DNA from 4 places in the Arthrobacter sp. P1_D4 genome. Region 3 is predicted to be linked to each of the others. Evidence: riboswitches for the same ligand, from Rfam matches in the RefSeq annotation. Region 3 holds a riboswitch; each other region holds the start of a gene.
The links. A riboswitch is a leader RNA that binds a small molecule or an ion and turns the genes downstream of it on or off. The one in region 3 is predicted to bind S-adenosylmethionine.
Positions count from the first base shown of each region.

Region 1: it holds a riboswitch for S-adenosylmethionine, as region 3 does, so the genes downstream of both, AC1D0A_RS17900 (aminotransferase class V-fold PLP-dependent enzyme) here and AC1D0A_RS09125 (bifunctional o-acetylhomoserine/o-acetylserine sulfhydrylase) in region 3, are expected to answer to the same signal.
Region 2: it holds a riboswitch for S-adenosylmethionine, as region 3 does, so the genes downstream of both, AC1D0A_RS12340 (DUF1737 domain-containing protein) here and AC1D0A_RS09125 (bifunctional o-acetylhomoserine/o-acetylserine sulfhydrylase) in region 3, are expected to answer to the same signal.
Region 4: it holds a riboswitch for S-adenosylmethionine, as region 3 does, so the genes downstream of both, AC1D0A_RS13430 (methionine ABC transporter ATP-binding protein) here and AC1D0A_RS09125 (bifunctional o-acetylhomoserine/o-acetylserine sulfhydrylase) in region 3, are expected to answer to the same signal.

Region 1 covers NZ_JBFUAU010000018.1:95,003-103,836, forward strand. The annotation lists gene AC1D0A_RS17875 (fluoride efflux transporter FluC) at 1-348, opposite strand, end outside; gene AC1D0A_RS17880 (fluoride efflux transporter FluC) at 348-797, opposite strand; gene AC1D0A_RS17885 (metal-dependent transcriptional regulator) at 798-1,511, opposite strand; gene AC1D0A_RS17890 (Nramp family divalent metal transporter) at 1,528-2,814, opposite strand; gene AC1D0A_RS17895 (class I SAM-dependent methyltransferase) at 2,982-3,758, opposite strand; gene AC1D0A_RS17900 (aminotransferase class V-fold PLP-dependent enzyme) at 3,840-5,279, opposite strand; SAM riboswitch class IV at 5,314-5,427, opposite strand; gene hisN (histidinol-phosphatase) at 5,505-6,335, opposite strand; gene rsgA (ribosome small subunit-dependent GTPase A) at 6,412-7,527, opposite strand; gene aroA (3-phosphoshikimate 1-carboxyvinyltransferase) at 7,511-8,834, opposite strand, start outside.
Region 2 covers NZ_JBFUAU010000011.1:90,264-99,097, reverse strand. The annotation lists gene cls (cardiolipin synthase) at 16-1,491, opposite strand; gene AC1D0A_RS12350 (aminodeoxychorismate lyase) at 1,585-2,553, shown strand; gene AC1D0A_RS12345 (ATP-grasp domain-containing protein) at 2,560-3,513, opposite strand; SAM riboswitch class IV at 3,832-3,945, shown strand; gene AC1D0A_RS12340 (DUF1737 domain-containing protein) at 3,958-4,266, shown strand; gene AC1D0A_RS12335 (rhodanese-like domain-containing protein) at 4,263-4,682, shown strand; gene AC1D0A_RS12330 (O-succinylhomoserine sulfhydrylase) at 4,683-5,891, shown strand; gene AC1D0A_RS12325 (hypothetical protein) at 5,976-7,067, opposite strand; gene AC1D0A_RS12320 (glycosyltransferase family 2 protein) at 7,064-8,359, opposite strand; gene AC1D0A_RS12315 (ATP-grasp domain-containing protein) at 8,346-8,834, opposite strand, start outside.
Region 3 covers NZ_JBFUAU010000008.1:94,823-99,704, forward strand. The annotation lists gene AC1D0A_RS09105 (amidohydrolase family protein) at 1-849, shown strand, start outside; gene AC1D0A_RS09110 (histidine phosphatase family protein) at 852-1,532, opposite strand; gene AC1D0A_RS09115 (CPBP family intramembrane glutamic endopeptidase) at 1,642-2,409, shown strand; gene AC1D0A_RS09120 (VOC family protein) at 2,528-3,166, opposite strand; SAM riboswitch class IV at 3,336-3,451, shown strand; gene AC1D0A_RS09125 (bifunctional o-acetylhomoserine/o-acetylserine sulfhydrylase) at 3,513-4,829, shown strand.
Region 4 covers NZ_JBFUAU010000013.1:3,848-12,681, forward strand. The annotation lists gene sfnG (dimethylsulfone monooxygenase SfnG) at 1-1,148, opposite strand, end outside; gene acs (acetate--CoA ligase) at 1,159-3,384, opposite strand; gene AC1D0A_RS13425 (CoA-binding protein) at 3,693-4,118, shown strand; SAM riboswitch class I at 4,216-4,306, shown strand; gene AC1D0A_RS13430 (methionine ABC transporter ATP-binding protein) at 4,446-5,255, shown strand; gene AC1D0A_RS13435 (methionine ABC transporter permease) at 5,248-5,913, shown strand; gene AC1D0A_RS13440 (LLM class flavin-dependent oxidoreductase) at 5,960-7,402, shown strand; gene AC1D0A_RS13445 (MetQ/NlpA family ABC transporter substrate-binding protein) at 7,435-8,304, shown strand; gene AC1D0A_RS13450 (acyl-CoA dehydrogenase family protein) at 8,332-8,834, shown strand, end outside.

The sequences.
Region 1 (8,834 bases), on a different contig from region 3:
AAGCGCCGCGGCCGCGAGCCCCGCGAGAAGGTTCGCGCCGATGTTGAGCGCCGCCGCCCGGTACCGCTCTTCGCTGACCAGGCGGACCGTCGCGGTGGTCCATGAGCTGAAGGTGGTCAGGCCGCCGGCGAGACCGGTTGCGATCGCGGCGTGCCAGTCGGCGCCCAGCTCCAGGTGGCCGGTCAAGCCGATGGACCAACCGATGATGAAAGATCCGGCGACGTTGACCGTGAGCGTCGCCCAGGGCCAGTGCGGTCGGGAGCCCTGATGGTGCGCGAACCAGGAGTCGACGGCGAACCGCAGGAGTGCTCCCGCCACCCCGCAGGCCCCGACCACCAGCGCGGTCATCATTGGGCACCGCCGCGGAGGTCGGCGATCGCCTTGCCGGTTTTCCAGCCGGCCGCCGCGGCCCCGAGGCCCAGGACGAGCGAGAGCCCGAGGTAGGCCAGCCACGTGGCGTGGTAGCCGCCGCGGATCTGCTGGTCAATGGCGATCACCAGCGCCGAAAAGGTGGTGAAGGAACCCAGGAGGCCGGGGCCGATGCCGGCCCGCAGCCAGAAAGCCGTCTGTGGCCGCGCGATCCAGAGGGTGGTCAGGGTGGCCAGAACGAAACTCCCGGAGACATTGATCGCCAACGTGGTCCACGGCACCGCGCCGGCGCTTTCGGGAAAAATCAGGCCGGCGCCGAAACGCAGCTCGGTTCCGATCAGCCCGCCGACGGCGACGGCGGACCAGGCCTTCCAGCCCGGCACGCCGGGGCGCGGCACGGCCCGGCGCTCGTCCAGCGCACCCTTCACTCAGCTCTCCGTGACGCTGCAGCCGGCGTGCCCGGCATCGCTGTGGACCCAGAGGGCCGAGGCGACCTCGTCGGCGAAATCGAATTCGCGCGGTGCCGGGGCGGAACCGATCCGCACTACCATGGGGCCACCGAAGGGACGCCGGCCCACCACCTCCACTTCGGCGTCGAGGTCGATGTCCTCTGCGGCGAGATAGCGCAGGAGCTCCGGGTTGTCGTCGCTGATCCGGGTGATCCGGCCGGTGTGGCCGTCGTCGAGTTCGCTCAGGCGGTGGGCGGCGGGCATCAGCACCGAGCCGTCGGCTGCCGGGATGGGATCGCCGTGCGGGTCCCGGGTGGGGTTCCCCAGCTTGGCCGCCATGCGTTCAATAAAGGTGTCCGAGACGGCGTGCTCCAGGAGTTCGGCTTCGTCGTGGACCTCGTCCCAGCGGTATCCCAGCTCGCGGACGAGGAAAGTCTCGATCAGCCGGTGCCGCCGGACCATGGACAGGGCGAGCCGGACTCCATCGCTGGTGAGCGTGACGGCGCTGTAGGGCTTGTGGTCTACGAGGCCCTGGTCTTTGAGTTTGCGGACCATTTCCGACACCGAGGAGTTGGCGACGCCCAGGCGCTGCGCCAGCTGCGTGGAGGTGATGGGCTTGCGCTGCCACTCGGTGAACGAATAGATGACCTTGACGTAGTCCTCGATCGAGGAGGAGGGCGTACTGGTCTTCACAGACCTAAGCCTACCGTCAGCTGCCTCCGGAGAAAGTGAGCCACAGCAGGACCAGGTTAAGGGCCACGACGAGCACCACGCTGATGATGGCGGCGACTCGGAGGGCCGGGCCGTCGGCGAACCGGCCCATCAGGGCTTTGTTGCTGGTCAGCACCACCAGCGGGACCAGGACAAAGGGAATCCCGAAGCTGAGGACCACCTGGCTCAGGACGAGCGCCCAGGTGGGGTCGAAGCCCACCGCCAGCAGCACGACGGCGGGGATGAGGGTCACGACGCGCCGGGCCATGACGGGGATCCGGATCTTGAGCAGGCCCTGCATGATGGTGCCGCCGGCATAGCAGCCCACTGAGGTCGATGCCAGGCCGGAGGCGAGCAGCCCGACCGCGAAGATCACGCCGACGATCGGACCGAGATTGGCGGTGATGGCGGCGTGCGCGCCCTCGATCGTGTCCGTGCCTTCTTCGCCGCCGAGGGTGGAGGCGGCCAGGAGCAGCATGCCGATGTTGACCAGTCCGGCGATCGCGAGGGCGGCCACGACGTCGAACCGGGTGGCCCGGACCAGGCGCGCGATGGCCGCCGGGGGAACATGCAGGTGTTCGTCCGGCCGGTGCCGGTCCCGGGACAGGGCCGAGTGGACGTAGATGGCGTGCGGCATGACGGTGGCCCCGAGCATGCTGGCGGCCAACAGGACGGTGTCCGGTCCCTGGAAGCCGGGCATGAGCCCGGCCAGGGCGGCTCCCGGATCGGGCGGGCTGATGAAAAGCCCGGCCAGGAAGCCGACTGTGATGATGCCGAGCAGGAACATGATGATGAATTCAAACGGCCGCTGTTTCTGCCGGGCCTGGACCGCGAGCAGGAGCATCGACACGGCGCCGACAATCAGGGCGCCAAGGGGGAGGGGCAGGCCGAAAAGCAGGTACAGGGCGATTGCGCCGCCCACCACCTCCGCGAGATCGGTGGCGGCGGCGACAACTTCGGCCTGCACCCAGAAGGCGCGGCGCCAGAACGGCTTGAGCCGTTCACCAAGGATCTCCGGAAGGCTCTTGCCCGTGACGATCCCGAGCTTGGCGGACTGGTACTGGACGAGGACGGCCATGACGTTGGCGGCCACGAGGACCCACACCAGCAGGTAGCCGTACTGCGCTCCGGCGGTCAGGTTGGCGGCCACGTTTCCGGGGTCCACGTAGGCGATCGACGCCACGAAGGCCGGTCCCAACAGGCCGATCAGCGCCCTCCGGGCACCCGGGTGTTTGTAAGTGGGGGCGTCCTGCGCCGGTTGCCCGTGTCCCGTTAGCTCCAGCACTGCCAGCTCCTGTGATTGGCGCGTCGGCGTTGACGCGATGATCGGCGCCGGCCGGAAAACAGCCGGTGTCAAAGTTTCGTGTGCCTATAAGAAATTATTAGGCATACCGAAACAATAGGCCTGGCGGGCGCTGCGTGCAATCCGGGGGAATCCGGGGTGAGCGTGCATCAGGCCCGGAAGGCCCGCCACGTCTGGGTCAGGTAGGGCAGCCGGAGCACCTCGCCTGGGGTGTGCCCCAGGTGCTCGTGCAGGTACCAGGCGAGGTTGGCTGTGACCTTGGCCCGGGTGGAGTCCGATGCCGCGAGATAGTAGCTGCGGGACTTGGCCAGCTCCTGGATGTCCTCCGCCGTGACGGAATCCTCCCAGCGCGTCAGGTGGCTCTCCAGTCCGGTGAACTCGGGGCCCACGGCCGGACGGAAGTGTGGCTTGTGGACGTCCCCGGCGTGCATGATCCGGGAGAGCCGGTGCACCCAGGGCACGCTGGTGTCCAGCTGGTTCCAGATCAGGCCCAGCACGCCGTGCGGCCGCAGGATCCGGGCAATCTCGGCGCAGGCCAGGCCTGGGTCGCACCAGTGCCACGCCTGGGCAACCGTGACCAGGTCAAAGGACTCCGGCTCGAGACCGGTGTCCTCGGCGCTGCCCTCGATGGCGGTGACGTCCGGCAGGGTCCGGCGCAACTGCTCAAGCATGTCGGCAGAGGGGTCCACGGCCACCGTGGCCAGTCCGCGTTCTGCCAAAAGGGAAGTGAACTTCCCGGTGCCCGCGCCAATGTCCGCGGCGTCCCTGGCTCCCGCCCGGACCAGCCAGTCGGCCGACTCCTGCGGATAGCCGGGGCGGACGCGTTCATAGTGCTCGCCGCCGTCCTGGAAGCTTTGTCCGAGTTCCTGGCGCCGCTCGCTGTGCAGCTTCGGTCCGCTGTGGAGCCTGGGTCCGGCGCTTGCCACGTGCGATCTCCTTCGGGAAGGTCCTGCTTGTTACAGATACCTTTCGAATTTACCGCACCCGCGCCGGGCCCCGGTCCTGCGCTAGTCGAGGGTGCAGGGCGCAGCGCCGGCCGTGCCCGGGGTGTTCGGCGCCCAGTGGGGGTAGCTGCGGGTATCGTTGGCCGGCACCCAGCGCCCGGCGTCCACCACGTAATCCCAGCCGAGTCCGTTTTGCCGCAGCTGCTGCAGGCCGGCCAGCAGGCGTTCGGCGTCCTCCAGTCGTGAGCCGAGGCCGAAGCTGGCCCGCAGGGAGCCGGCGGGCAGGCCGAGCCGCTTGAGCAGCGGGTGGGCGCAGAAGCGGCCGTCGCGCAGGCCAATGCCGTGTTCGGCCGACAGGTAGGCGGCCACCAGTCCGGCGTCGTAGCCTGCCACGGAAAAGTTCACGACGCCGATCGTGCCGGTGTCCGGCTGATCGCCTCCAGTGGAAGAAGCGGAGGAAGAATCGGAAGCAGAATCGGCAAAGATCCGGTGCACGGTTACCCCTTCGATGCCCTGGAGGCCCTCGACGAGGAAGGACCGGATGGCGTCCTCGTGGGCCTGCCACTGCTCCGAGTCCAGGGCTGCAATGACCTGGGTGGCGCGGGCGAGGGCCGCCGCACCGAGGACGTTCGGCGAGCCGCCCTCGTGCCGGGCGGGTCCTGTGGTCCAGCTGACGGAGTCGAGCCGGGCATCGCGGACCGCGCCGCCGCCGGCCAGGTGCGGGGTGCCGGCGTCGAGCCAGTCCGTCCGCCCCACCAGCACGCCGGCGCCGAACGGGGCGTACAGCTTGTGCCCCGAGAAGGCGAGGTAATCGACGTCGTCCGCGGCGATATTGATCCGCCGGTGCGGGGCGAGCTGCGCGGCGTCGACAACGATCCTGGCGCCGTATTCGTGCGCCAGTGCGGCCAGGGTCCGGATCGGGAGGATCTCCCCGGTGACGTTGGAGGCGCCAGTGACGGCCAGCAGGCTGACGCCGCCGCGGGCGAGTTCGTCGCGCAGGCGGTCCACGGTGGCCGCGAGGGTGGCGGCGGCCACGACGCTGCGGTGCGGGACATTCTGCCAGGGCAGGAGGTTGGCGTGGTGTTCGATGTCGAGGTAGAGGACCTCGCCCGCGGGCCGCCCGTCGCGCAGCGGCAGGCAGCCGGCCAGCAGGTTCAGGGAATCGGTGGTGTTGCGCGTGAAGATCACGGAATCGCCGGGCCGGCCGCCCACGAAGTCCCGCACGATGTCCCGAGCGTTCTCGTAGACGGAGGTGCTGATCTGCGATGCGTAGCCGGCGCCACGGTGCACGCTTGCGTAGTACGGCAGGATTTCGTTCAGGTAGGCCGAGACCACGGACAGGGCCGGGGCAGAGGCGCCGTAGTCGAGGTTGGCGTAGCGCGCGTGGCCGCCGGTGATCAGCGGGGCCTGGATCTCGGCCCCGGTGACGGCTGCCAGCGGGCGGGCCGCGAGGGCAAGCCGTGCATGGAATTCAGGGGCAACGGGGAAAATGGCAGTTGTCATGGGACCTCACTCGAACAGGACCCCACACCGTGGGAATCCGCGCTTGCCGGGTCCGTTCCGGACCGGCCAGGTCGTCACCCGGGGCACCCCACCGCGACTGGAGGGTTGCCGGCCAGCAAACCGGGGTTTAGCGCTGGCACTCGTGACCTGCATCGAGCGTAGGACATCGGCGCAGCCGGGGAAAAGGCGGCCGCCGATTGTGAAGCGGATTATTACGGGCGCGGATCAGTTGTTCGGGTGGGCCTGGAAGAGGTCGTCGAGTCCGGGGTTGAGACGCTTGAGGACTTCCGAGTGCAGGATCGAATTGGTGGCCAGGGCGTTGCCGCCGAAGGGGCCGTCCTCGCCTTCGAGCGAGGTGAAGCGGCCGCCGGCCTCGGTCACGATCGGCACCAGGGCGGCCATGTCGTAGAGATTCAGCTCGGGTTCGCAGGCGATGTCCACGGCTCCCTCGGCCACGAGGCAGTACGACCAGAAGTCACCGTAGGCGCGGGTCCGCCACACTTCCTCGGTCAGGCCCAGGAACTCATCCAGGTTCCCGCGTTCCTTCCAGCCGCCAAGGCTGGAGTAGGACAGCGACGCGTCCTCGAGATTGGAGACGTTGGATACCTTCAACCGTGTGGCGGCGGCGAGCGAGCGGCCGGTGTAGGCGCCTGCACCCTTGGCGGCCCACCAGCGCTTGCCCAGTGCCGGCGCGCTGACGACGCCGACCACCGGCTCGCCCTCATCGACGAGGGCGATCAGGGTGGCCCAGACCGGGACGCCGCGGACAAAGTTCTTCGTGCCGTCGATCGGGTCGATGATCCACCGGCGGGAACCGTGGCCCGAGCTGCCGAACTCTTCGCCCAGGACCGCGTCACGCGGACGTGACCGGGAGAGCTGGCCGCGGATGGCCTCTTCCGCGGACTTGTCGGCATCGGTGACGGGTGTGAGGTCGGGCTTCGTCTCGATCCGAAGGTCGAGCGCCTTGAAGCGGCTCATGGTCTGGGAATCGACCGAATCTGCCAGTACATGGGCAAGGCGCAGGTCATCGTTGTAGCTCGAAGCTGGTTGGCTCATGGTTCCAAACTACCGTCAAACCCGGCTGCCGGGCGGGAGGCCGCGGCTCGGCGCCGCCGCCCCGTTGCCGGTCCGGCTAGGAAACGGTGCCCAGTTCCTTGGTTTCCTGCGCTTCCATCCGCGGGTCAGTGCCCAGCAGCCGGCGCAGGGACGCGAGCCTGGCCGGTCCCGAGGGCCCCGCGTGCCCGGCCGCAACCCACTTGTCGACCCCGCAGTTGACGGCGGTGGAGTCATGCTTGCAGCCGCGTTCGCAATCATCGGTGCCCGGTTCCAGGTCCGGGAAGGAACGCAGGATCCGGTCCGGGTCCACGTGGGCCAGGCCGAAGGACCGGATGCCGGGGGTGTCGATGATCCAGCTCCCGGCCGGGGCATCGTTGACTTTGAGCGCCAGTGCCGACGAGGACGTGTGGCGGCCGCGGCCGGTGACCGCGTTCACGCCTCCCGTGGCCCGCTCGGCCCCGGTCAGGGCGTTGACCATGGTTGACTTGCCGACGCCGGAGTGGCCCAGCATCACGGTGACCTTGCCGTCGAGGTAGTCGCGCAGCTGGGATACCGCGTCCTTGTCGAGCCGGGCGGAGAGCCCGTCGTCGGAGCGGGCGTCGATGCCGGAAGCGGCGGAGTCGGCGGTCTTGGAGATGATGACGGGGAAGTCGAGGTGCTGGTAGTTGGACAGCAGCTCGGCGGGATCCTTGACGTCGGCCTTGGTGACGAGCAGCAGCGGTTCGATGCCGGCGTCGTACGCGGCGACCAGTGCGCGGTCGATGAAACCGGTCCGCGGCTCGGGGTTGGCGGCGGCGACCACCACCACCAGCTGGTCGGCATTGGCCACGACGGCACGTTCGATCGGGTCCGTGTCGTCGGCGCTGCGGCGCAGCAGCGTCTTGCGGTCCTGGATCTTGACCAGCCGCGCCAGGGTGTCGGGCTCGCCGGTGACATCCCCGACCAGGGAGACGAAATCGCCGGCAACCACCGGGTTGCGGCGCAGCTCCCGGGCACGGGCCGCGATGATCTTGCGTTCGTCCGCGGTCCCCTCGCCGACGACGGCGGTGTAGCGGCCGCGGTCAACGGTGATGATGCGTCCGGTGACGGCGTCGTCGTAGCTGGGCCGGTCCTTGGTGCGGGGCCGTGTGCCCTTCTTGTTCGGCCGGATCCGGACGTCGGACTCGTCCCAGGAATCAGTGCTGCGTGCCACCGGCGGTGTCCTCATCTGCGGCGGGTCCCTGGGCCAGCATCGCTTCCCAGAGTTGCGGGAAATCGGGCATGGTCTTGGCCGTGGTTGCGATGTCCTCGACTTCCACGCCGGCTACGGCAAGGCCGAGGATGGCGCCGGCGGTTGCCATGCGGTGGTCCGCATAGCTGTGCACCACGCCGCCGTGCAGCGCGGCCGGGCGGATGATGAGGCCGTCGGAGGTTTCTTCGGCGTCGCCGCCGAGGCGGTTGATTTCGGCGACGAGGGCGGCGAGCCGGTCCGTTTCATGGCCGCGGAGGTGGGCGATACCGCCCAGCCGTGAGGGGCCGGTGGCGAGGGCGCACAGCGCGGCTACGGTGGGGGCGAGTTCGCTGGTCTCGTCGAAGTCGCCGCCCTTGATCTCCGGCCCTCCGCTGACGGTCAGTGTGCCGCCGTCAACCGTCACCGTGGCGCCCATAGCGGTCAGGATTCCGCGCCAGAGATCACCCACCTGGGTGGTTTCCGCGGGCCAGTTCGGGATCCGCACGGTGCCGCCGGTGGCCAGGGCCGCCGCGAGGAAGGGTCCGGCGTTCGAGAGGTCCTGCTCGATCCGGACGTCGAAGGAGCGGATCGGGCCGGGGGAGACAACCCAGTGGTTCGGCACCGAGTCGTCGACCGCCACGCCCACACCGCGCAGAACGGCCACGGTCATGTTGATGTGGTCCAGGCTCGGCACGGGCTTGCCGACGTGTTCGCTGCTTTGATGTTCGAGGTGGAGTCCCTCGGTGAAGCGCGCCCCGGCCAGCAGCAGGGCGGAGACAAACTGGGACGAAGCGCTGGCATCAATGACCAGGTGGCCGCCGCGCACTTCACCAGAGCCGTGCACCGTGAACGGCAACGACGACGCCGGACCGCCGTCGGGTGCGGTGACTGCCACACCCAGGCCGGCGAGAGCCTCGATCATGGTGCCCATGGGGCGTTTGCGGGCATGCGGGTCGCCGTCGAAACGGGACTCACCGCGGCGCAACGCGGCCACCGGCGGCACAAAGCGCATGACTGTACCGGCCAGGCCGCAGTCGATCGCCGTGTCCGCCGACACGGTATCCATGCTGATCGGGACGATTTCCAGGTCGGGGCCGAAGGCGCCGTCGCCGGGCACTTCCGTGACGGTGGCCCCCAACTGCCGCAGGGCCTCAATCATCAGCGCGGAATCCCGGGAGTGCAGGGGAGCGCGCAGCCGGGAAGGTCCGTCCGCGAGGGCGGCGAGCACGAGGTACCGGTTGGTCAGTGACTTGGATCCGGGAACGGTGACAGTGGCATCGACCGGCCGT
Region 2 (8,834 bases), on a different contig from region 3:
TCCCGCCGCCCCCGGCTACTGCAGGGTGGCCGTCAGCCGCGCGACGTTGTCCACGTATTTGACGCCCATCGGACGTTTCATCCAGTCCTCGAGCGTAAGTTCGCGCGAAATGCCCCGGTAGGTGTCCTCCACGGCGCTGATCCGCCGCACGATGTCCTCCCCCAGGAGCATCACCGAGACCTCCAGGTTCAGCGAGAAGGAGCGCATGTCCATGTTGCTGGAACCCAGCACGGCAACGTCGTCGTCGATCGTGAAATGCTTGGCGTGCAGCACGAAGGGGGCCTTGTAGAGGTAGATCCGCACCCCGGCTTCAAGCAGCGCCTCATAGTAGGACTGCTGGGCGTGGTGGACCAGGAACTGGTCGCCCTTTTCCGAGACGAAGAGTTCGACGTCGACGCCGCGCTGCGCCGCCGTCGTCACCGCATACAGCAGCGAGTCATCCGGGACGAAGTACGGGCTGCAGATCGAGATCTTGCGCTGAGCCGAGTAAATCAGCGTGTTGAAGAGCCGCAGATTGTTTTCGGTGATGAAGCCGGGGCCGCTGGGCACCACCTGGGCGGTGATGTTGCCGGCGTGCAGTTCGGGCCGGTGCGCGAGCTGTTCCTCAATGGATTCGTCGGTCTCGCTGAGCCAGTCCGTGGCGAAGACGACGTTGAGCGTGGTGACGATCGGTCCACGCAGGCAGGCCATCAGCTCGACCCATTCGCGGCCGATCTTTCGGTGCTTGGGGTTGTTGTAGGAGGGCTCGATCAGGTTCTGCGATCCGGTGAAGGCGATCTCGCCGTCGATCACCATGATCTTGCGGTGGTTGCGCAGGTCCGGTCGGCGCCACTGCCCCTGCAGCGGGCTGAGCGGCAGCATGGGCCGCCAGCGGATCTTGCTGGCCTTGAGCCGGGCGATCAGCTTGCGATAGCCCTTGATGCGAAGCGTGCCAAGGTGATCGAACAGGACACGGACCTCGACGCCGCGCTCGGCGGCCTCTTCCAGCGCGGTCAGCAGATCGTCCGTGACGTGGTCCGAGCTCATGATGTAGAACTCGGCGTTGACGAAGGACTTTGCGCCGCGGACCGCCGCGGCCATCGCCTTGATGGAGTCGGGGTAGCCGGGCAGCAGCTCCACTTGGTTACCGTCCACCATCGGCAGCGAGCCCAGCGTCTTGTTCAGTTCCGCGGCGGAAGCCACCCATTCGGGTCCGGCGTAGCGGCTTTCCAGCATCGCCAGTTCCGAGGTCCCGGCGCGCACTCGGGTATTGACCGCGTCCTGCTGCGCGCGGCGCTTGCGGGAGAGCCGGAAGTTGCCGAACAGCAGGAACAGGAGCAGGCCGATGGTCGGCACGATGAAGATGCCCAGCAGCCACGCCATCGCGGTGGTGGGCCGCCGGTTTCCGGGGATGATGCCCAGTGCCAGCACTCGGATGGCGAAGTCGATCACCGTCAAAATCAGAATCGCCCAGGACGGTAAAGTCTCCGCCAGCGGAAATGGCCACAGCACAGGCGAACCCCTCAACGTACAAGCCACGCGGAACAGTTCCGAACGGGCAGTGCCCAAATCCTATCCCGGGACCACCGAGACTAAGCTTTAGCCATGACCACTCCTGCCCCTGTTCCTGCGCCCGCGACCGTTCTGGTCTTCCTCGACCCGGCGTTCGACGGCGGCCGCGTTGCCGACGCGTCGCAGCCCCAGCTGATGGCCACGGACCTGGGCGCCACCCGGGGCGACGGCGTTTTCGAATCCCTCCTGGCCGTCGGCGGCCGGCCCCGCAAGATCCAGGCGCACCTGACCCGGCTGGCTGGCTCGGCCCGGCTTCTGGAGCTGGACATCCCCGCCGAGGATGCATGGCGACGGGCGGTGGAAACCGCCATCCGCGAGTTCCGCGGGCAGGAACCCGCCGCGGCTGCACCGGGCGGCGCGGCGCAGGACGAGGTGGTGGTGAAGCTGATTGTCACCCGCGGGCCGGAGGGCGCGGCTGCCCCCACGTGCTGGGTCCAGGCCTCCGCCCCGGCCGCCGCGGGACGGCGGCAGCGCGAGACCGGGATCGACGTCATCCTGCTCGACCGCGGCTACGACAGTGAAGTCGGCGAGCGCGCCCCGTGGCTCCTGCTCGGCGCCAAGACCCTTTCCTACGCCGTGAACATGGCGGCGCTGCGCTACGCCCACCGGCAGGGCGCCGACGACGTCATCTTCACGTCCGCGGACGGCAGGGTGCTGGAGGGTCCGACGTCGACCGTTCTGCTGGCCCACCTGGAAACCTCGGACGACGGCGCCGGCGGAGTCCGCACCGTCCGGCGGCTCATCACGCCCCAGCTGGACAGCGGCATCCTGCCCGGCACGTCACAGGGCGCCCTGTTCACCGCCGCCAAGGCCGCCGGCTGGGAGCTGGGCTACGGCCCGCTGGAGCCGAAGGACCTGCTGGACGCCGACGCGGTCTGGCTGATCTCCAGCATCCGGCTCCTGGCCCCGGTGAACCACATCGACGGGCAGGAAATCGGCACCCCGGAACTCCGGCGCCAGCTCACTGCCGAACTCAACGCCCTCTTCGCGACCATCGAATAGGAACGCTCACCCCAGGGCGTCCGCGGGCACTGCCGGGCACCGGCGGAACGAGGCCGGGTTGAACGCCGGGAGCATGAACGTTGCGAGCACGGCGTCGAGCATTTCCGGGGCCCAGGTGCTGTTCTCCCCCAGGGTCGCGCAGACACCCAGCACCATGGGCGTTCCGTCGGTGCGGCGGCGGATTTGGACCTGGACCGGCCCGGCCAGCCCGAGCGTGCGGACGGCGGCCAGGCCCAGCTTGCGCACATCCCCGGCCTGGTTCGCCGGCACCCTGCGGCTGACCTCGTCGCTGCCGGCGCGTCCATACGGAGTCCTGGTCTTCTCGAGGACCACCGCCACCGGCGCCATCGCGTTGCGTGCCGGGGTGCCGAACACCAGGCACACATAGTCGGCACCCGGGATAAATTCCTGGACCAGTTGCCCCGCCGGCATGTTCTTCCAGCTAACGGAGCCGGTTCCGGCCAGCAGGTGGACACCATGGGAGCCTTTGAAGACCCGAGGCTTGACCACCACGGGGCCGCTGAGGCCGGCGAGGGATGCCGGCGCGGCGGCGAGGTCGCCCGGAACCGCGAACCGGGGCACCGGGATGCCGGCGGCTTGCAGCGCCCAGGTGGTGAACAGGTGGTCGTTGGCGAGGGCCACCGCGGCGGGGTCGGCCACGATGATCCGCACGTCCTGGGCGAATCCGGCGCGGGCCGCGGCCAGGACCGGGAGCTCCACGGTGAGGGTCGGAATGATGACGTTGATGGCTTCGCGGTCCACCACCCGGCGCAGGTCCAGGACCATGTCCGGGTTCGTCGCCGGCAGGAGCCTGACCGCGGCGGCGGGAGCCTCCCCGGCCTGGCGGGTGTCGGCGCGGGCGTCGGAGCCGAGGTACGGGAGGCCCCGGGCTTCGAGCTGGGCCGCGACGGCCCGTCCGGCGGCGCTTGTAATCCCGGTAACGAGTATGCGCGGGCCCACGATTGCTCCATTCCGCCGTCACCGGCCGGACCGCGGCTGCGGCTCCGACCGTTCCAGCCACCGATTCCCAGACAGCTTGTTGATGGACAGGCGAGTCGATTCCGGGACTGCTCGATTCACACATTGCTCGAATCACCTGCAGCTCCGGCCGACTCGTCGGACCTAATCCCCCCAGTAGACGGCGAAACGTCCCGGCAGACACGAGTGGGCTGTACCCGAAACTGGAGCCCGCCACTACTCGCCCGGGCCGCGGTCCGGTTACGGAACATGACGACGGCGGCGGTGCGGGCCGGCGTCGCAGGTGTTACGTTTTTGGGGAGTAATGAGAACCGGTGCCAAGCCCTGACTGGCCGGTCGGCAACCCTCCCTTTCGCGGCGGGGTGCCTCAGGTGAATACTCGGCATTCGAGAATTCGAGCTGCAAGCGTGAAAGAGGAGATCCGTCGTGCCCGAGACGTCAATACCCACAACAGCCACACCCGGTTCAGCACCCGGCGCGGAGAGGCTGGCTTACCGCCTGTTCACCGGCGCGGATGACCGCGCCTTTTGCGAGCGGGTGTCAGCCGCCCTGGCCGAGGGCTACGTGCTGCATGGAAGCCCCGCCGCCAGCTTCAACGGAAGCACCGTGATCGTGGCGCAGGCGCTGGTCCTGCCGGCCGCGATTGCCAGTGCGGACGCCGCCGTGGCCAATGCGGTTGATGAGCTCGACGCCGACGAATTTGGCGCCGACGGAGCCTTCGCGGGCCACGCATGAGCTACGCCGGAGACCTCAGCCCGCAGGAGGCGTGGGCCAAGCTGGAGGCCGGAGCCATCCTGGTGGATGTCCGGACCGAAGGCGAATGGGCCCACATCGGCATCCCGGACACCGCGGCCGCGGGCGAGAGCCGCAACGATCCGCTCTTCATCCAGTGGAACCTTGCCGGCGGCACGCCGAACCCGCACTTCGTGGAACAGCTAAGGCAGCAGGCGCCGGCGGACACCGCCGTCGAACTGGTGTTCCTTTGCCGTTCCGGTGCCCGGTCGATCGGCGCCGCGACGGCCGCGACGGCCGCCGGCTACACCTCGTACAACGTCCTTGAGGGCTTCGAAGGCGAGACCGACCGCTTTGGCGAACGCACCGTCAATGGCTGGAAGAACCGCGGCCTGCCCACCAACCTCGGAAAGATCTAAGTGACTTTCAATCCCGACGCCGCCGGCTGGGCGGCCGACACCCAGGCTGTCCGTGGCGGCCTTGACCGCACCGGCTTCCAGGAGACCACCGAGCCGATCTTCCTCAACTCAGGATTCGTCTACGAGTCCGCGGCCGCCGCCGAGCGCGCCTTCACCGGGGAGGACGAGCGCTTCGTCTACTCCCGCTACGGCAACCCCTCCGTCGCCACCTTCCAGGAGCGGCTGCGGCTGCTCGAGGGAACGGAGGCGTGTTTCGCGACGGCGTCCGGCATGTCCGCCGTCTTCACCGCCCTGGGCGCGCTGCTGGCGGCCGGCGACCGGGTGGTCGCGGCCCGCTCGCTGTTTGGCTCGTGCTTCGTGATCCTCAACGAAATCCTGCCGCGCTGGGGTGTCGAGACGGTCTTCGTAGACGGTCCGGACCTGGAGCAGTGGCAGTCCGCGCTGTCCGTGCCGACCACCGCGGTGTTCTTCGAGTCGCCGTCGAACCCGATGCAGGAAATCGTGGACATCGCCGCCGTGAGCAAACTGGCGCACGCGGCCGGCGCCACGGTGGTGGTTGACAACGTCTTCGCCACCCCGCTGCTCCAGCGCTGCGGCGACCTCGGCGCGGACGTGGTGGTCTACTCCGGCACCAAGCACATCGACGGCCAGGGCCGCGTCCTGGGCGGAGCCATCCTGGGCACCAAGGAATTCATCGACGGGCCCGTCAAGCAGCTCATGCGGCACACCGGTCCGGCGCTTTCGGCGTTCAACGCCTGGGTGCTCACCAAGGGCCTGGAGACCATGGCCCTGCGCGTCAACCATTCCTCGGCCTCCGCGCTGCGGCTGGCCGAATGGCTCGAGGGACAGCCTGCGGTCGGCTGGGTAAAGTACCCGCTGCTGCCGTCCCACCCGCAGTACCCGCTCGCAGTGCAGCAGATGAAGGCCGGCGGGACCGTGCTCACCCTGGAACTGCAGCCCTCCCCCGGGCGCACGGCGAAGCAGGCCGCGTTCGCACTCCTGGACGCGCTGCGGATCATCGACATCTCCAACAACCTGGGCGATGCCAAGACGCTTATCACGCACCCGGCCACCACCACGCACCGCGCGATGGGCCCGGAAGGCCGCGCGGCGATCGGGCTCAGCGACGGCGTGGTCCGGCTTTCGGTGGGGCTGGAGGACGTCGAGGACCTGATCCGCGACCTCGGCCAGGCGCTCAAGCAGGTCTAGGCACTCAAGCAGGTCCAGGCCCTCAAGCAGGTCCAGGCCCTCAAGCAGGTCCAGGCCCTTAAGCAGGTCCGGGGCCATGGCCGCTCAGGCCCAGGCCGCCTTGAGCGCCCGCCAGGCGTCGTCGTCGAGCATGCTGGATGGTGTGACGGCGACGGCGGCCGCCCCGCCGTAGACAGACGCCTCCAGCCCGGCCGCCAGGTCCGCGGCGGAGATGCGCCCGTCCTTGGCCCACATCCCGACCGAGATGGCGAACTTCCCGGACCGCTTCGCCATGGCCGCGGCCAGCTCGGCGGAGTAGGCCGGAGCGGCGTCGTTGAGCCCGAAGTAGTCCCACAAGACCAGCCGGTCAGCGGCTGCGGCCAGCAGCCCGTAGTCATGGCCGCTCTCCGGCCGGTCGGCGGCGGGATCGTGCCACGGCGCCCGGACGTCCATGTCGAGCGTGGCGCCGTTCGCGTGCGCGGCCGCCGCCGCCTTGGCCACGATGGCTGCCACCGCCTTCGACCGCCAGGCCCCGAGGCCGGGGTGTTCGACGTCGATGTCCCCGTTCGCGAGCCGCGGCCAGTCCATCCCGCCGCTGGCCAGCCGGTAGGAGTCGCGGTCGTCGCCGCCGTAGGTGTTGTTATCGAACATCAGTTCCGTCAAGGCCACGGCGTCAGGCTGGTACCGCCTGGTCACCTCGGCCACGAAGGCGACCAGCCGCTCCCCGACGGGTCCCGTCGTGAGTGCGCTGACGCTGGCGAACTCCGTGGAGCGGGTGCCGTCGAAGTTGATGCCGGCCAGGCCCGGGTTGGTGCGGATCCAGCCGGGGATCAGCAGGTCGATGGTCAGCGTGATCCTGCGTTTCCTGCCATCACCGCCGGTCCCCAGCGCCTTGACCGCTTCGGCGACGTGGTCACGGCCCGGGACGGCCTCCACCTCGGGGTGGGCGTCCCAAGGGAACGCCGTCCAGTCCAGCCGCCCCACGCTGATGGTGACGCTGTTGGCGTTGACCTCATCGAGCCGTCTGGCCAGTCCCGGCAGCGTCGAGGCGGCGTCGACCACAGTTTCGTAGCCGACGCCGACAGTGCGCTCCGCGGCGGGCGCCGTGGGTCCCTGCGGCCCGCCGCACCCAGTGGCGGCAAGCGCCAGCACCGACAGGAGCGCAAGGGCAGGGAAGGCAGCCGGTCCGCGTTTCAAACGCTGACGTCCGGGCGCACCGCCGGGGCGGTGACGCTGACCACCCCGGTCCGCGTCAGCTTGTTCCAGTGCGCCTCCTTGCCGCGGAGTTCCTGCACCAGCGCGGCCACCATGGTCAGGCTCGTAAACACGGAATAGAGGGGGATGAGCGGGAGCGCCCAGGCGTGCCGCAGGTCCTTCCACGCCCTGTTCATGGCCAGGGCAAACGCCGTGAGCAGCAACGTGATGAACAGCCCCACCCAGCCAAGGATTGCCCAGACATCCGCGCCGAACGGACTGCGGCCCAACGCCGTGAGGAAGACCAGATCCACGAGTACCAGGATCTGGAGCACCGGGAGCACCACCATGGTGATGGTGTTGAACAACAGGTACGCGCCGAACTGTCCGTGCCGGAGGTTGCCGATCATGCGCTTGTGCACACCCATGGTCTGCAGCAGCCCGCGGGCCCAGCGGACGCGCTGGCGCCAGAGCGCCCGGACCGTTGACGGCGACTCGGCATAGACCAGCGCCCGCGGGGCGAAGACCACCCGGTAGCCTGCCTTGTGCACCCGCCAGGTGAGTTCCAGGTCCTCGCCTACCGTGTCTTCGCGGAACGGCCCGATCTCCTCCAGGATCCGGCGGGGGAACGCCCCAATGTTGCCGGAGACGATCGGGAGGCAGCCGATCATGGTCAGGGCGCGCCTGACCATCCCGGTGCCGACATGGCTGATGAAGGCCAGCATCCGGGTCTGGACCCGGTCCAGGTTTACCGGCCTGTCGTCGCCGCACACGGCTCCGGTGCGCTGGTCAGTGAAACCCTGGAGCATCCGCTTGACGGTGTTCTGGGAGAAGATCCCGTCAGCGTCGACAAACATGAGGACCTCGCCCGTGGCGTGGCGGATGCCCAGGTTCAGGGCGGCCCCCTTGCCGGCATTGGCCTGGGTCAGGACCGTGATCCGGGGATCCGTCGCGGCGAGCGCGCGCATCAGCCCGGGCGTGTTGTCAGTGGAGCCGTCATCCACGAGCACCACCTCGTACCGGTCGTACAGGGTGAGCTGAATGGAGCGGACGCAGTTTTCGATGACGGTCGCCTCGTTGAAAGCCGGGACAATGATCGACACGCTGGGCCGCTCATCCAGCAGGGTGGGCGTTGCGCGGCGGCGGCGGCGCCCCGCACGGAGTTCAAACCAGACGGACAGCGGCAGCACGAGCAGCTTCACGAGCCCGAACACCAGAATCGGCAGGCCGATGAGGAGCAGGAGGTACTCGGCCCCGGGGACGGCTGATGCGGAGGCGGAACTAAACCAGGACATGGGCGTACGCTCCTGTGCTTTGCCGGAAGGAGGCCGGGTTGAAGGAGGGAAGGGCAAACGACGCCAGCACGGCGTCGAGCAGTTCCGGGGCCTGCCTGCTGTTCGCGCCGAACCGGGCGTTCACTTCAAGGACCACCGGGGTCCCGTCGGCACGCCGGCGGACGTCGACGTCGACCGGGCCCGTGAGGCCCAGCGAGCGGACGGCGGCCATCGCCAGATTTCCGACGTCCGTGGCCTCGCCTGCTTCGGCGCGGCGGGTGCTCACGGCGTTGCCCACGCTGCCCTGCGCCAGTTCGGTCTTCTCCACGACGACGACGAACGGCGCGGCCCCGTTGCGCGCCGGGGTGCCGAAGACCATCGGGCCGTATTCGGTGCCCGGGATGAACTCCTGGACAATCAGGCCTTCCGGCAGGCCGTGCCAGTCCACCTGTTTGCTGCCGTCGATGACCATCACGCCGCGTCCGCCGCGGGAGAC
Region 3 (4,882 bases):
ACCGGCTACGGCCTGGACCTCGAGAACGAGGCCCGCAGCGCCCGCATCGCCTCGACCGTGGCGGACGAGGTGACCTACCTGGGGGCGCACCTTGTGCCCGCCGGGATGGACGCGGAGGAATACACGGAGCTGGTCTGCGGGCCGATGCTCACCGCAGTCCGGCCCTACGTCCGCTGGGCCGACGTCTTTTGCGAGCAGGGCGCGTTCAACGAGGACCAGTCCCGCCGGGTGCTCCTGGCCTGCAAGGCCGCCGGGCTGGGACTGCGCGTCCACGGCAACCAGCTCGGCGAGGGCCCCGGAGTCCGGCTGGCGGTGGAAGTCGGCGCCGCCAGCGTGGACCACGTGAACTACCTGTCGGCCGCGGACGTCGACGCCCTCGCCGCGAGCTGGTCCGGCTGGGACGCCGCCGGCGGCAGCGGCACCCCTGGATCCGGGCAGCGCGGCACGGTTGCCACCTGCCTGCCGGCCTGCGATCTTTCCACCCGGCAGCCGCTGGCCCCCGGCCGGGAGCTGCTCGACGCCGGTGTGCAGCTGGCGCTGGCCTCCAACTGCAACCCCGGCACGTCCTACACCAGCTCCATGGCGTTCTGCGTCACCACCGCCGTGCTGCAGATGCGGCTCAGCGTCCACGAGGCGGTGCGCGCCGCGACCTACGGCGGCGCGCTGGCCCTGGGCCGGGAGTCCGGGAACGACGCCGACGGCGCACGCGCGGTGGGCTCGATCGCCGTCGGGCACCGCGCGGACCTGCACCTGCTCAACGCCCCTTCCGCCACGCACCTGGCCTACCGGCCCGGCATCCCCCTGACGCACGCGGTGTGGCGCGCCGGTGTAGCGCAGCCGGTCCGTTAGCCCTAGAACATCATGGGCGGTGCGTCGAGGACGGTCTCGTCCACGCGCCTCTTCTCCCACTGCGTGAAGGGCTTGTCGAGCTCGTACTTGCCGTGCGAGGTGCGCAGTAGGGTTCGGACCTCGGCGTTCTCGGGGTTGTTCAGGGACTCGAAATATTCCACCGACCAGTGGAACCAGCGCATGCAGAACAGCCGCATGGTCAATCCGTGCGTCACGAACAGCGCGTTCGGGGCATAGCCGGGCCGGGACCAGTGCCGGTGCAGGGTTTCCATGAAGGAAGAAATCCTGTCATATACATCGGAACCGGACTCGCCCTCGCGGAAGCGGTAGAAGAAGTGCCCGTAGGCGTTGCGGAGCTCTTTCTGGTCCTCGATGTCGCCGGCGATCTGAAAGTTGGCCCAGTCCTGTTCGCGCAGCCGCGGTTCCTCGATCACCCGCTCCACGAGCGGGCCGAGATTCAGCGCCTCGAGGGTCTGGTAGGCGCGCAGGTAGGGGGAGACGTAGACGCACACCGGGCGGCCGTCCAGCTGGCGCCGGACCTCCTCCCCGGCCGCGGTGGCCTGCTCCAGGCCCAGCGCGGTCAACGGGATCCGGTAGTCCGGAACACGGTTGTAGATCGAGGTGTCGGCATTGGCGGCAGACTGGCCGTGCCGGATCATGATGATTTTCCGGGGCGCACTCATAATCCCCAAGCATAGGGCTCCTAAAAGCAGGTGCCGCAGGCAAAACCCCGTTCGGCCGGTACCACGCGGGCACCAGCAAACTATCGGCAAGTGCAGGCAAGATAGAACCATGTTGGTTCCCTCCCGCCGTCGGCTGCGGTTCGAAGTGTTGATTGTCCTGGGGTTGTCGCTCGGGCAGTCCGCGATCTATTCCCTGGTGCAGTTGCTGGACAAGATGACCACGGCGCCGCTGGCCCAGGGGACATCCACCCTGAACCGCTCACAGAGCGCACGCGAATACTTCGACCTCACCTACCAGTTGCTGGACATCATCTTCGCCCTGGTCCCGGTGGCCCTCGTGATCTATTTCCTCACCGAGCACTGGCCGGCCGGTGAGCGCGGAACCTCGGCGTTCCGAAGGATCGGCTTCGACTTCGCCCGGCCCGGCAAAGACCTCCTGCAGGGGCTCGGACTAGCTGCGCTCATCGGCATTCCGTCCCTGGGGCTCTACGCCGTCGGCCGGGCGCTGGGGATCACGACGGCGATCATCCCCAGCGCCCTGGACGCGTACTGGTGGACCGTGCCGGTGCTGGTCCTGTCCGCGATCCGGCACGCGGTGGTCGAGGAAGTGATTGTGGTGGCGTACCTGCTGGACCGGCTCGGGAAACTGGGCTGGAGCGTGCCGGCGGCCATCGCCGCCAGCGCCCTGCTCCGCGGCAGCTATCACCTGTACCAGGGGTTCGGGCCGTTCATCGGCAACGCGGTGATGGGCGTGGTCTTCGCGCTCGTCTACACGCGGACCAAACGGGTGATGCCGCTGGTGATCGCCCACGCCATCCTGGACACTGTGGCGTTCGTGGGGTTCAGCCTGTTCGGCAGGGCCGTGGGCCTGGGCTGATGGCGTTGCCCGTACAGCCGGCGCCATCGGCAGGCCTTAAATGATCTCGGCCGCCGTCTCCTAGGTGACAACGTTGGCACCTAAGAGATGGCGGCCGAAGCGTGGGGCAGGTGGAGCGTTAGATCGTGACCGCTCCGGAGGCGGTCTCGAAGGTGACAGAGAGGATGCCGGGAGTCCCGTGCGGCGCGATCCAGTTCACGGCGACGTCTTCCAGCGGCTTTTCAACCGGTTCGCCCAGCCACTCCGTGACGCGCGCGGCCGAACCGGCAATGGTCAGTGCGGACATCTTGACATCGCTCGCGTAGGCGTTGGACGGGTGCAACTCCGGGTCGCCCTCCCACTTGAGCATGTACGGCACCTGGGGGTCGGCGATGAGCCCCAGGATGCCGATCTGCTTCCAGATCAGTTCGCGGCCGTCGGGAAACTTCCGGTTGCCGTTGACGGCGGCGCGGCCGAGCCGCTCCTCGAACGGGGCCAGGTCGTCAACCTCGACGCACCAGCCCATCCAGCCGCCGCCGGCCTCGGAGCGTGCCCGGACGGCCTGGCCGAACGGGGCCTTGTCGGAGGCCGGGTGGTTCAGGACCTCCACGACTTCCAGGTACTTGTGTCCCGCGAGCGGGATAATCATGTTGCGTGTCCCGAAACGGGGGTGCACTCCACCCTTCACGGCTTCAACGCCGAGGGCAGACGCAATACGTTCAGTGGTGGCTGCCAAGCCATCGTGTTCACAGGCGTAAGAAACGTGATCCATGCGCATGCCATCATCTTGGCACTTTGTGATGGACCTCTCAGCTTAGGCTCCCCTAACCGTCATGGGACGTCCCGGGGCGCCGAACGCGGCGCCCCGGATGCTCCGTCACGGCAGCCCTCTTCATCTTCGTCACAAAGCTATCCAGGGCTCCGCCGCCATTCCTACACTGAAGCCAGGTCATGAGTGCCAGCGCACAGCCCCGGCTTGCTGGCCGGCAACCCTCGTATCGCGGTGGGGTGCCCCGGGTGAAGACCTGGCCGTCCGGCGCCCGCCGGAGGGCAAGCGCGGCGCCTGTTCCGGTTCGGGCCGAAAGCCCCGGCCGGTGCTGTGCCCAGTGACTCGAGGAGCACCAATGTCCAATGCCTGGTCCTTTGAAACCCGCCAGATCCACGCCGGCCAGGAGCCGGACAGCGCCACCGGCGCGCGTTCCCTGCCCATCTACCAGACGACGTCGTTCGTGTTCCCCAGCGCCGAAAGCGCCGCGAACCGCTTCGCGCTCGCCGAGCTCGCGCCCATCTACACCCGGATCGGCAACCCGACCCAGGACGCCGTCGAACAGCGCGTCGCCAGCCTGGAAGGAGGCCTCGCGGCGCTGCTGCTCAGCTCCGGCCAGGCCGCCGAGACGTTCGCGATCCTCAACATCGCCGAGGCCGGGGACCATGTGGTGGCCAGCCCCAGCCTCTACGGCGGAACCTACAACCTGCTCGCGCACACGCTGAAGAAGTTCGGCATCTCCGTGACCTTCGTGGCGGACCCGGACAACCTGGACCAGTGGCGGGACGCCGTCCAGCCCAACACCAAGCTGTTTTTCGGCGAAGTGGTCTCCAACCCCCGCCAGGACGTCCTGGACATCGAGGGCGTCTCCCGCGTGGCGCACGAGGCCGGCGTGCCGCTGGTGGTCGACAACACGCTCTCCACCCCCTACCTGATCCGGCCGATCGAGTGGGGCGCGGACATCGTGGTCCATTCGGCCACCAAGTACCTCGGCGGGCACGGCGCCGCAATCGCCGGCGTGATCGTGGACTCCGGCAACTTCGACTTCGGGAAAGACCCGGAGCGGTTCCCCGGCTTCAACACCCCGGACCCCACCTACAACGGCCTGGTTTACGCCCGCGACCTCGGAGCCGACGGCGCGCTGGGCGCGAACCTCTCCTACATCCTCAAGGCCCGGGTCCAGCTCCTGCGCGACCTCGGCTCCGCGGTGTCCCCGTTCAACGCCTTCCTCATCGCCCAGGGCATCGAAACGCTGAGCCTGCGCGTCGAGCGCCACGTGGCCAACGCCACGAAGGTGGCGCAATGGCTGGAGGGGCGGGACGACGTCGAATCGGTCGCCTACGCCGGGCTGCCGTCCAGCCCCTGGTACGAGCGCGGCCGCAAGTACGGGCCCAAGGGGACAGGCGCCGTCGTGGCGTTCAACATCGCCGGGGGAGCGGAGGCCGGCAAGCGGTTCGTCGATGCCCTCGAACTGCACTCGCACGTCGCGAACATCGGCGATGTCCGGTCGCTGGTGATCCATCCGGCGTCGACCACCCACAGCCAGCTCTCGCCCGAACAGCAGGTGATCGCCGGGGTGAATCCCGGGCTGGTGCGGCTTTCGGTGGGACTGGAGCATATTGACGACATCCTGGCGGACCTCGACGCCGGATTCCGCGCGGCCAAGACCGCCTAGACGGAAGCCCACGCGGAATTTCCCCACCTTGCTGGCATGACGCCGGGAATCGC
Region 4 (8,834 bases), on a different contig from region 3:
AGTTCGGTGCCGTTCTTCCGGGCCAGATCCGCCTCGAGTTCGCGGACGATCGGCAGGATGTCCTGGCCGAACGCGGCGACTTCCTCCTGGAAGTGCAGGTAGCCGGTCAGGAACAGGTTCACGCCGATCTTCTTGTACGCCACGATCCGCTCGGCGATCTGCTCCGGGGTGCCGATCAGCTGCGTCTTGAAGCCGTCGTTGTACTGGACCAGGTCCTCGAAGCTCGAGTCGGCCCACATGCCCTTGCCGTCCTTGGTGGACGCCCCGGCTTCCTGGACGGCGGCGCGGAACCCCTCCACGGCGGGCTTGTGCGCCTTCTCGACGATCTCGCGGAGGGTGTCGCGGGCTTCCTTCTCGGATTCCCGGGCGATCACGAAGCCGTTCAGGCCAAACTTGGGGGAGGGGAGGGCACCTTCCGGGCCGCGACCGGCGGCACCTGACGCCGCCACCACACCGGCGATGTTCTCCTTGAACCCGTCGAGGTCCTTGCCGTTGGAGAAGTACCAGTCAGCCACCCGTCCGGCGGTGGCCTGCGCGGCCGTGGAGTTGCCGCCGAAGAAGATCTCCGGGTGCGCCCGGTCCGGCACGTCCACCGGTGCCGGGTTCAGGGTGAAGTCGGTGATGTTGTAGTACTTGCCGGACTGGCTGTAGTCCTGCTCGGTCCAGAGCCCGCGGAGGACCTTGATGAATTCCTCGGTGCGGACGTAGCGCTCGTCGTGTTCGAGCCATTCGAGGCCGAAGTTGGTGAATTCGTCCTTGAGCCAGCCGGAGACGATGTTCACGGCGGCGCGGCCGTTGGAGATGTGGTCCGCGGTGATGATGTACTTCGCCAGCACGCCGGGGTGCCACATGCCCGGATGGACGGCGGAGATCACCTTGAGGCGCTCGGTGGCGGCCAGCAGCGCCAGGCTGAACGAGGTGGCCTCGTGCTGCTTGTCCGCGCCGTAGGAGGCGGCGTACCGGGTCTGGGTCAGGGCGTATTCGAAACCGGAGTTCTCCGCGATCCTGGCCAGCTTCTTGTTGTATTCGAAGTCCCAGCCGGTGCGCTGTTCGATGGTGGACACCACCAGGCCGCCGGAGACGTTGGGGACCCAGTAGGCGAACTTGAGCGGTTCGGACAGACGGGCGACGTTGCTGATCTCAGTCATGGGTGTTCCTTTACTTCCGGGTGGGGCTTGCTGTTGCCAGGAATTCCGCGGCGCGGTCGCGCAGCACATCCTGGATGCCCGCGATGGATGGTTCGTTCTGCAGCGAGGTGGTGTCGCCGAGCGTTGTGCCTTCGAACAGCTGGGTCAGCAGCCGGCGCATGATCTTGCCGCTGCGGGTTTTCGGCACGTCGGGAACGACGACGACGTCCCGCGGCTTGGCGATCGGCCCGATCTGCTTCGCGACGTGCGCCTTCAGCACACCCTGGATGTCGGGGGTGGCCGCCGAATCCTTCAGCACCACGAACGCGACGATCGCGTGGCCGGTCTTCGGGTCCGCGACCGGGCAGACGCCGGCCTCCACCACGTCCGGGTGGGTGACGAGCGCCGATTCGACCTCGATGGTGGAGAGCAGGTGTCCGGAGACGTTGAGGGTGTCGTCCACCCGCCCGAGGATCCAGATGTCGCCGTCGTCGTCATACTTGGCGCCGTCACCGGCGAGGAACCAGCCCTGCTCGGCGTATTGGCGCCAGTACGAATCGAAGTAGCGGCGCGGGTTGCCCCAGACCGTCCGGGCGATCGCCGGGCCGGGGGAGTCCACCACGATGAAACCCTGGACGCCGGGCGGCACCGTATTGCCGGCGTCGTCCACGATGCGCGTGCTGACGCCGGGCAGCGGGCGGGCCGCGCAGCCGGGCTTGAACGCGGCGTCCGTCGGTGCCGGGGAGAGGATGGTGGCGCCGGTTTCGGACTGCCACCACGTGTCCACCACGGGGGCGGTGCCGGCGCCGATATTGGTCCGGAACCAGCGCCAGGCCTCGGGGTTGATGGCCTCGCCCACCGTGCCGAGGAGACGGATGGAGGAGAGGTCGTACGTGTCCGGGACGCCGTCCGGGAACCAGCCCATGAGGGAGCGGACCAGGGTGGGCGCGGTGTAATACTGCGTGACCCCGTACCGTTCGATGATCTCAAAGTGCCGGCCCGGGTGCGGGGTGTTGGGCGTGCCCTCGAAGATGACCTGCGTGGCGCCGTTGGAGAGCGGGCCGTAGAGCTCGTAGGTGTGCGCGGTGACCCAGGCGAGGTCGGCCGTGCACCAGTGCACGTCCTTCTCCCGCAGCGCAGGGTCGGGGTTGCTGAACAGGTGCTCGAAGCTCCATGACGCCTGTGTGAGGTACCCGCCGGAGGTGTGGACCAGGCCCTTGGGCTTGCCGGTGGTGCCGGAGGTGTACATGATGAACAGCGGCGTCTCGGCGTCGAACGCCTCGGCTTCGTGAGTCTCGGAGGCCCGCCCGACGGCGTCGTGCCACCACACGTCGCGGCCGGCGGTCATCGGGACGGTGTCCAGCTCGTCCGCGGGAGTGGTCCGGTTGACCACCAGGACGTGTTCGATGGCGTTGTCGCCGGCGACGGCGGCGTCCGCGTTGTCCTTGACCGGCACGGCGGTGCCGCGGCGGAACTGGCCGTCGGTGGTGACCAGGAGCTTGGCGCCGGTGTCCTCCACCCGGAACTTCAGGGCCTCGGCGGAGAACCCGCCGAAGACCAAGGAATGGATCGCGCCGATCCGGGCCACTGCGAGGGTGATGATCACGGTTTCGGGGATGACGGGGAGGTAGATGACCACCCGGTCGCCCTTGGTGATACCGAGATCCAGGAGGGCATTGGCGGCTTTGGAAACCTCGCGCTGGAGTTCGGCGTAGGTGACGGCGCGGCGGTCGCCGGGCTCGCCCTCAAAGTGCAGGGCCACCTTGTCTCCACGCCCCGCCGCTACGTGGCGGTCGACGCAGTTGTAGGCGACATTGAGCCTGCCCCCTTCGAACCAGGTGATCTGCGGTCCGGTGCCGGCCACGACGTCGGCAGGGACCCGGCGGTGCGCGGTGTGCCAGGGCTTGGTTTGCTCCGTTGCGCCGCCAGGCAGGTCCGCCCAGTCGAGGCGGAGAGCCTGGGTTTCCCAGAACGCAACCGTCTCTGCCTGGACAGTACCCGCGGTCGCGGCGGCGCCGTGCCGGGGAGGGTGGTCTCCGGAGGTGGTGCTGCGGTGACGCGCCGGCCCGTCGGCGGGGACGCCGTGCACTGCGCCGTCCGTGGGCTCGTTCAGGGACCATCCCGAAGAGCCGCGAGAGGAGCCGGGCGCGTCACGCAGCCCTGCTTCGTTCGCCGTCGCGTCCGAAGTGGTTTGTGGGAATGCCTCGGACGCAGTCCGGGCAAAGGTGGGCAGAGCGGAAGAATTCTCAGGGGTCATTGCTGCACTCCATCGGTCCTGGCAGTAGCACCCCTTGGTTGCTCCGGCGCCCTCGAATATCACCGAAGGAGGGCGGAGCGGTTGCGTGGGAATGGTCGTCTCACGTCACCGGGGGGTTGCTGCGGCGTCATCGATCCAGGTCTCTCGGCCGCTCGGGATGGTCACTACCTACTAGAACTTCAGATGCACGATTCCGCAAAATCGGCGTGCGGGAGCGCCGTAATATTCGTTCACCCGGCATGCGTCCGGCCCAAATCATTCATTTATTCGGCAATTGTCCGGAAAGGTCGCAGGAGTATGGTTGATGCATGGCCCATGTTAACGATCCGGCAGTCATTGACCGCCTCATGCGAACCAAAGGCACGTGGGCGGTGGTCGGCCTCACCACCAACGAATGGCGCTCGGCGTATGAGGTCTCCCTCTATGTCCGGGACCGGATGGGCATGGAAATCATCCCGGTCAACCTGCCCGGCGACGACGTCCACGGCGAGAAGGGGTACCGTTCCCTGACTGACATCCCGGCGGAGAAGCACCCGATCGACGTCGTGGACTGCTTCGTCAACTCCCACAGGGTGGGCGCAGTCATAGACGAGGCCATCGCGGTAGGTGCCAAGGCCGTCTGGCTGCAGCTGGGCGTCTTCGATGACGCCGCGACGGACCGCGCGAAGGCCGCCGGGCTGGACGTCGTCGTGAACGCGTGCCCCGCCCGCGAAGGCTGGCGCGTGGGCATCTGACGGCCCGGGAATGACGATCAACAGATCGGGAAGAGTCGGTTACAAAATGTGACCGGCTTTTTCCGTATCCGGCCTCATGCCGTGTGAGATGGACTCGTAACCATCCCGAGCGGCTGAGAGATCTGGCTCCGTGACGCCGCAGCAACCCCCTCCTTTGAGGACGGTGCTACCGCCAGGACCGATGGAGAACCACTGTGTTCTGAGGCTCCCCGGCTTCGCTCAGCGCTGCCCGGAAGCCAGGACCCAGGGCTTTCCTCGGGCGAGCCCGGAGGAAATCATGAACACGCAGACAGCGGCAGCGCCGCGGCCCCGAGCAGGTGGGGGCCTGTGATCGAGATCCAGAACGTCAGCACGTCATTCGCCTCGGCCGCGGGACCTTTCACGGCCGTCGATGACGTCAGCCTGCACATCAGGCGGGGCACCATCCAGGGCATCATCGGGTTCTCCGGCGCCGGCAAATCCACGCTGCTGCGCAACATCAACCTCCTCGAGCGCCCGACGTCGGGCCGCGTCCTGGTGGACGGCGTGGACCTGGTGACCCTGTCCGACGCCGAGCTGCGGACCAAGCGGCACGACATCGGCATGATTTTCCAGCACTTCAATCTCCTCAACAACCTCACAGCCCAGGAAAATGTGGAGCTGTCCCTGAAGTTCGCCGGCGTGGGGAAGGCGGAACGCCGGCGGCGGGCCGCCGAAACCCTGGAAATCGTGGACCTCGCCGACAAAGCGGGAACGTATCCGGCCAAACTCTCCGGGGGCCAGAAACAGCGGGTGGCGATCGCCCGCGCCCTCGCCACCGGGCCCAAAGTGCTGCTCTGCGACGAGCCGACGTCGGCCGTGGATCCCCGGACGACGTCATCGGTCCTGCAGTACCTGGCCGACGTCAACGCCGAATTCGGCATCACAATCGTGGTGGTCACCCACGAGATGAATGTCATCAAGGCCATCGCGGACAACGTCGCGGTCATGGAAGAAGGCCGGGTCGTGGAGCAGTTCGACCTCGCCGAACTCCAACGCCCCGGCTTCCACCCGGCGACGTCGATCGGCCGCTACCTGGTCTCCGATGAGATCCAGCTGGACCGCTCCGGGAGGGGCGCCCACACCACAGCCGCGTCGGAGGGCCTGATCAATGTTTGACCGCATCCTGGAAGTCCTGCCCGAAATCGGCGTCGCCATGGGGCAGACCCTCACCATGCTGCTGGTGGCCATCCCGCTGGCGGTGCTGCTCGGGACACCGCTGGGTGTCCTGCTCTACACCATCGGTCCCAACGGGCTCAAGCACAGGCCAAAGCTGCACCGGGTCCTGGACGGGCTGGTCAACCTGCTCCGCTCGTTCCCGTTCCTGATCCTGCTGATCGCAATCATTCCCGTGACTAGGTTCATTGTCGGCACGACCATCGGCACGGCCGCCGTCATTGTCCCGCTGACCCTCAACGCCATTCCGTATTTCGCCCGCTTCGTGGAACAGAACCTGAGCCAGCTCGGCGGCGGAGTGGTCGAAGCGGCACGGTCCATGGGCGCCAGCCGGTCCCAGATCGTCCGGGACGTCCTGATTGTGGAGGCGAAGCCCGGACTCGTCAGCTCCATCACCATCATGACCGTCAGCTTCATCTCCTACTCGGCGATGGCCGGCCTGGTGGGCGGCGGCGGAATCGGCGACTTCGCCATCCGGTACGGCTATTACCGCTACGAGACACCGCTCATGATCACCGCCATAGTCCTGATGATCCTGCTGGTCACCATCGTTCAGCTGGGCGGATCCTATGTTGCCCGGCGCCTGGACAAGCGCCTCTGAGCGCCGGCAGCACCATCGTCCCACCTCCCACAGCGGAAAGCACCCCATGACTTCAACACCCAGTACCCGTTTCGACGGACCCCGCCCCCGCCTGCTGATCAGCGCCTTCGTGATGAACACGTCCAGCCACATCATGGGCGGCCAGTGGCGGCGCCCGGAAGCCCAGCAGCACCGGTTCAACGAACTCCAGCTCTGGATCGACCTGGCCCGCCAGCTCGAAGACGCCAAGTTTGACGCGATCTTCTTCGCCGACGTCGTCGGTCTCTACGGCGACTACGACGGCGGGTGGGCATCGCTGCTGAAAAAGGGCCTGCAGGTGCCGTCCAACGACCCCCTTATCCTGCTCTCCGCGCTCGCGACCGGAACGCGGGAGATCGGACTGGCCGCGACGTCGTCGGTGATTCAGAGCCACCCGTTCCAGTTCGCCCGGCAGATGTCCACCCTGGATCACATCAGCGACGGCCGGGTGGCCTGGAACATCGTCACCAGCGTGCTGGAAAACGCGCACCGGAACTTCAACGCCACCGAGCTGACCAGGCATGACGAACGCTACGACTGGGCGGACGAATACGTCGAGGCCGCCTACAAATTGTGGGAAGGATCCTGGGAGGACGACGCGCTGCTCCGGGACAAGGCGACCGGAGTCCACGCGGACCCGGAGAAAGTCAGCAAGATCTACCACCGCGGACCCCGGTACTCGATCGACGGACCCCACCTCGCGGCCCCTTCGCCGCAACGCACCCCGGTGCTTTTCCAGGCCGGGAGCTCCGGCCGCGGCCAGCAGTTCTGCGCCGCCAACGCCGAGGCCACCTTCACCCTCGCGCCGAGCACCGAGGTGGCCGCGAAGTACACCGCGGCAGTCCGGGAACAGGCCGTTGCCGCCGGCCGCCATCCGGATGACGTGAAGTTCCTCCAGGGCATGCACTTCGTGGTGGGCGGCACCGAAGCCGAGGCGCACCGCAAGGCCGATGAGCTCGAGGACAGCCTGGACATTGAGGCCCTGCTGGCCCACGTGGGCGGCGGGTTCGGCGTCGACCTCGGCGGCCTGCCGCTGGACACCCCGCTCGGGGACCTTGAAACGGAAGGCAGCCAGGGACATCTCACGGCCATCCGCGCCTCCGTCCGCGGCGGCAACCCCACCCTCCGCGACATTGCGCTCTACCGCAGCCGGGCCAACCGGGTGGTGGGAACGCCGGACCAGATTGCCGACCGTCTCGAGCAGTGGCAGGACGCCGGAATCGACGGCATCAACATCATCAACCAGACCATCCCCGGCTCCTACACGGACTTCATCGACGGGGTGCTGCCGGAACTGCGCAGCCGCGGCCTCGCCCAGACCGGCTACGCGCCGGGAACCCTGCGCGAGAAGCTCTTCGGCGCCGGGCCGCGGCTCAACGGACGCCACCCCGCCGCGGCCTTCCGGGGAGCCTTCACCGAATTCTCCGCGGCGGCCGAAAACCAGCCCGCCAGCGTTACCGCCCAGTCATAGCTCAGCGCGAACCACCACAAAGGACCAAGACCATGCAGCGTAGAAATTTCCTCAAATATGCCCTCGCCGGCGCCGGTGCGGTCTCCGCCGCGGCACTGACCGGCTGCGGCCTCACCAACCCCGGCGGTGCCGGCGCCAGCGGCGGCAAGACGATCAAGATTATCGTCACCGAGTCCGCCCCGTACCAGGAACCGACCAAGCTGGCCCAGAAGCTGCTCGCGGCCCAGGGCTGGACCCTGGAGCCCACGTACGTCACGGACATCATCCAGCCCAACCTGGCCGTGGCCAACGGCGAATTCGACGCCAACTTCTTCCAGCACAACGCCTACCTGAAACAGTTCAACCAGGACAAGGGCCTGGAGAACGTGGGACTGTTCTACGTCTACAGCGCCCCGGGCGGCATCTGGTCTGACAAGTACAAGTCCCTGAACGAGCTCCCGGACGGCGCCAAGATCGGCATTCCCGTGGACCCGGCGAACAACGGCCGTGCCCTGTTCATGCTGCGCGACGCCGGGCTGCTGGAGCTCTCCGACGCCACCGTGATCCACACCTCGCAAAAGAACATCACGGCCAACCCGAAGAAGCTGCAGTTCGTGGAAGTGGACCAGCAGTCGCTCGCCAAGACCCTTCCCGATGTCGATGCAGGCTTCCTGGTCGCCCGGATGGCCGCCGATGCCGGGCACAGCAAGGACGACGCACTGGCCTTCGAAACGGATGCGGATCAGGTCCCGTTCCGGATCGTGGTTGCCGGGCGGAAGGATTTTGCCGGGTCGGAGAAGGCCGCGGCCCTCAAGGCCGCCTTCCAGTCCCCGGAGGTCAAGGCCTGGTTTGCCAGCTACCAGAAGGGCATCCTGCCCACCCCCTGGGACCAGGACCCCGCCGCCGACGCCGCCAAGCTCTAGCCCGGCCACCAGCAACCAAGGGAACGCATGTCCTACGCAGCAGAGACCACAGCCCCCGCAGCACACTCAGCACCACCAGCACCGTCGGCCGAAGCCGCCTACGAGAGGTTGGCGCGGCGTTTCCGGCCCGTCTTTGCCCGGATCGCGGAGGGCGCGCTGGCCCGCGAACAGGACCGGGTCCTGCCCTTCGAACAGGTCCGCTGGCTGAACGAGGAAGGCTTCGGCCGGCTGCGGGTGCCCACGGAACACGGCGGCGACGGCATCGGCTTCGAGCCCTTCTTCCGGCTGCTCATCGAACTCGCCGAGGCGGATTCCTCCGTGGCCCACCTCTACCGCTCGCACTTCGCGTTCGTGGAAACCGTCGGCCTGGAATCCGAGGGCTTCCGGAACCGCTGGTACCCGAAAGTGGTGGCCGGCGAGATCTTTGGAAACGCCGCCACGGAGAAATCCGGCAATGTCCTCGGCACCACCGGAACCAAGCTGACGCGCCACGGCGGGGACTGGCTCCTGAACGGCAGGAAGTACTACAC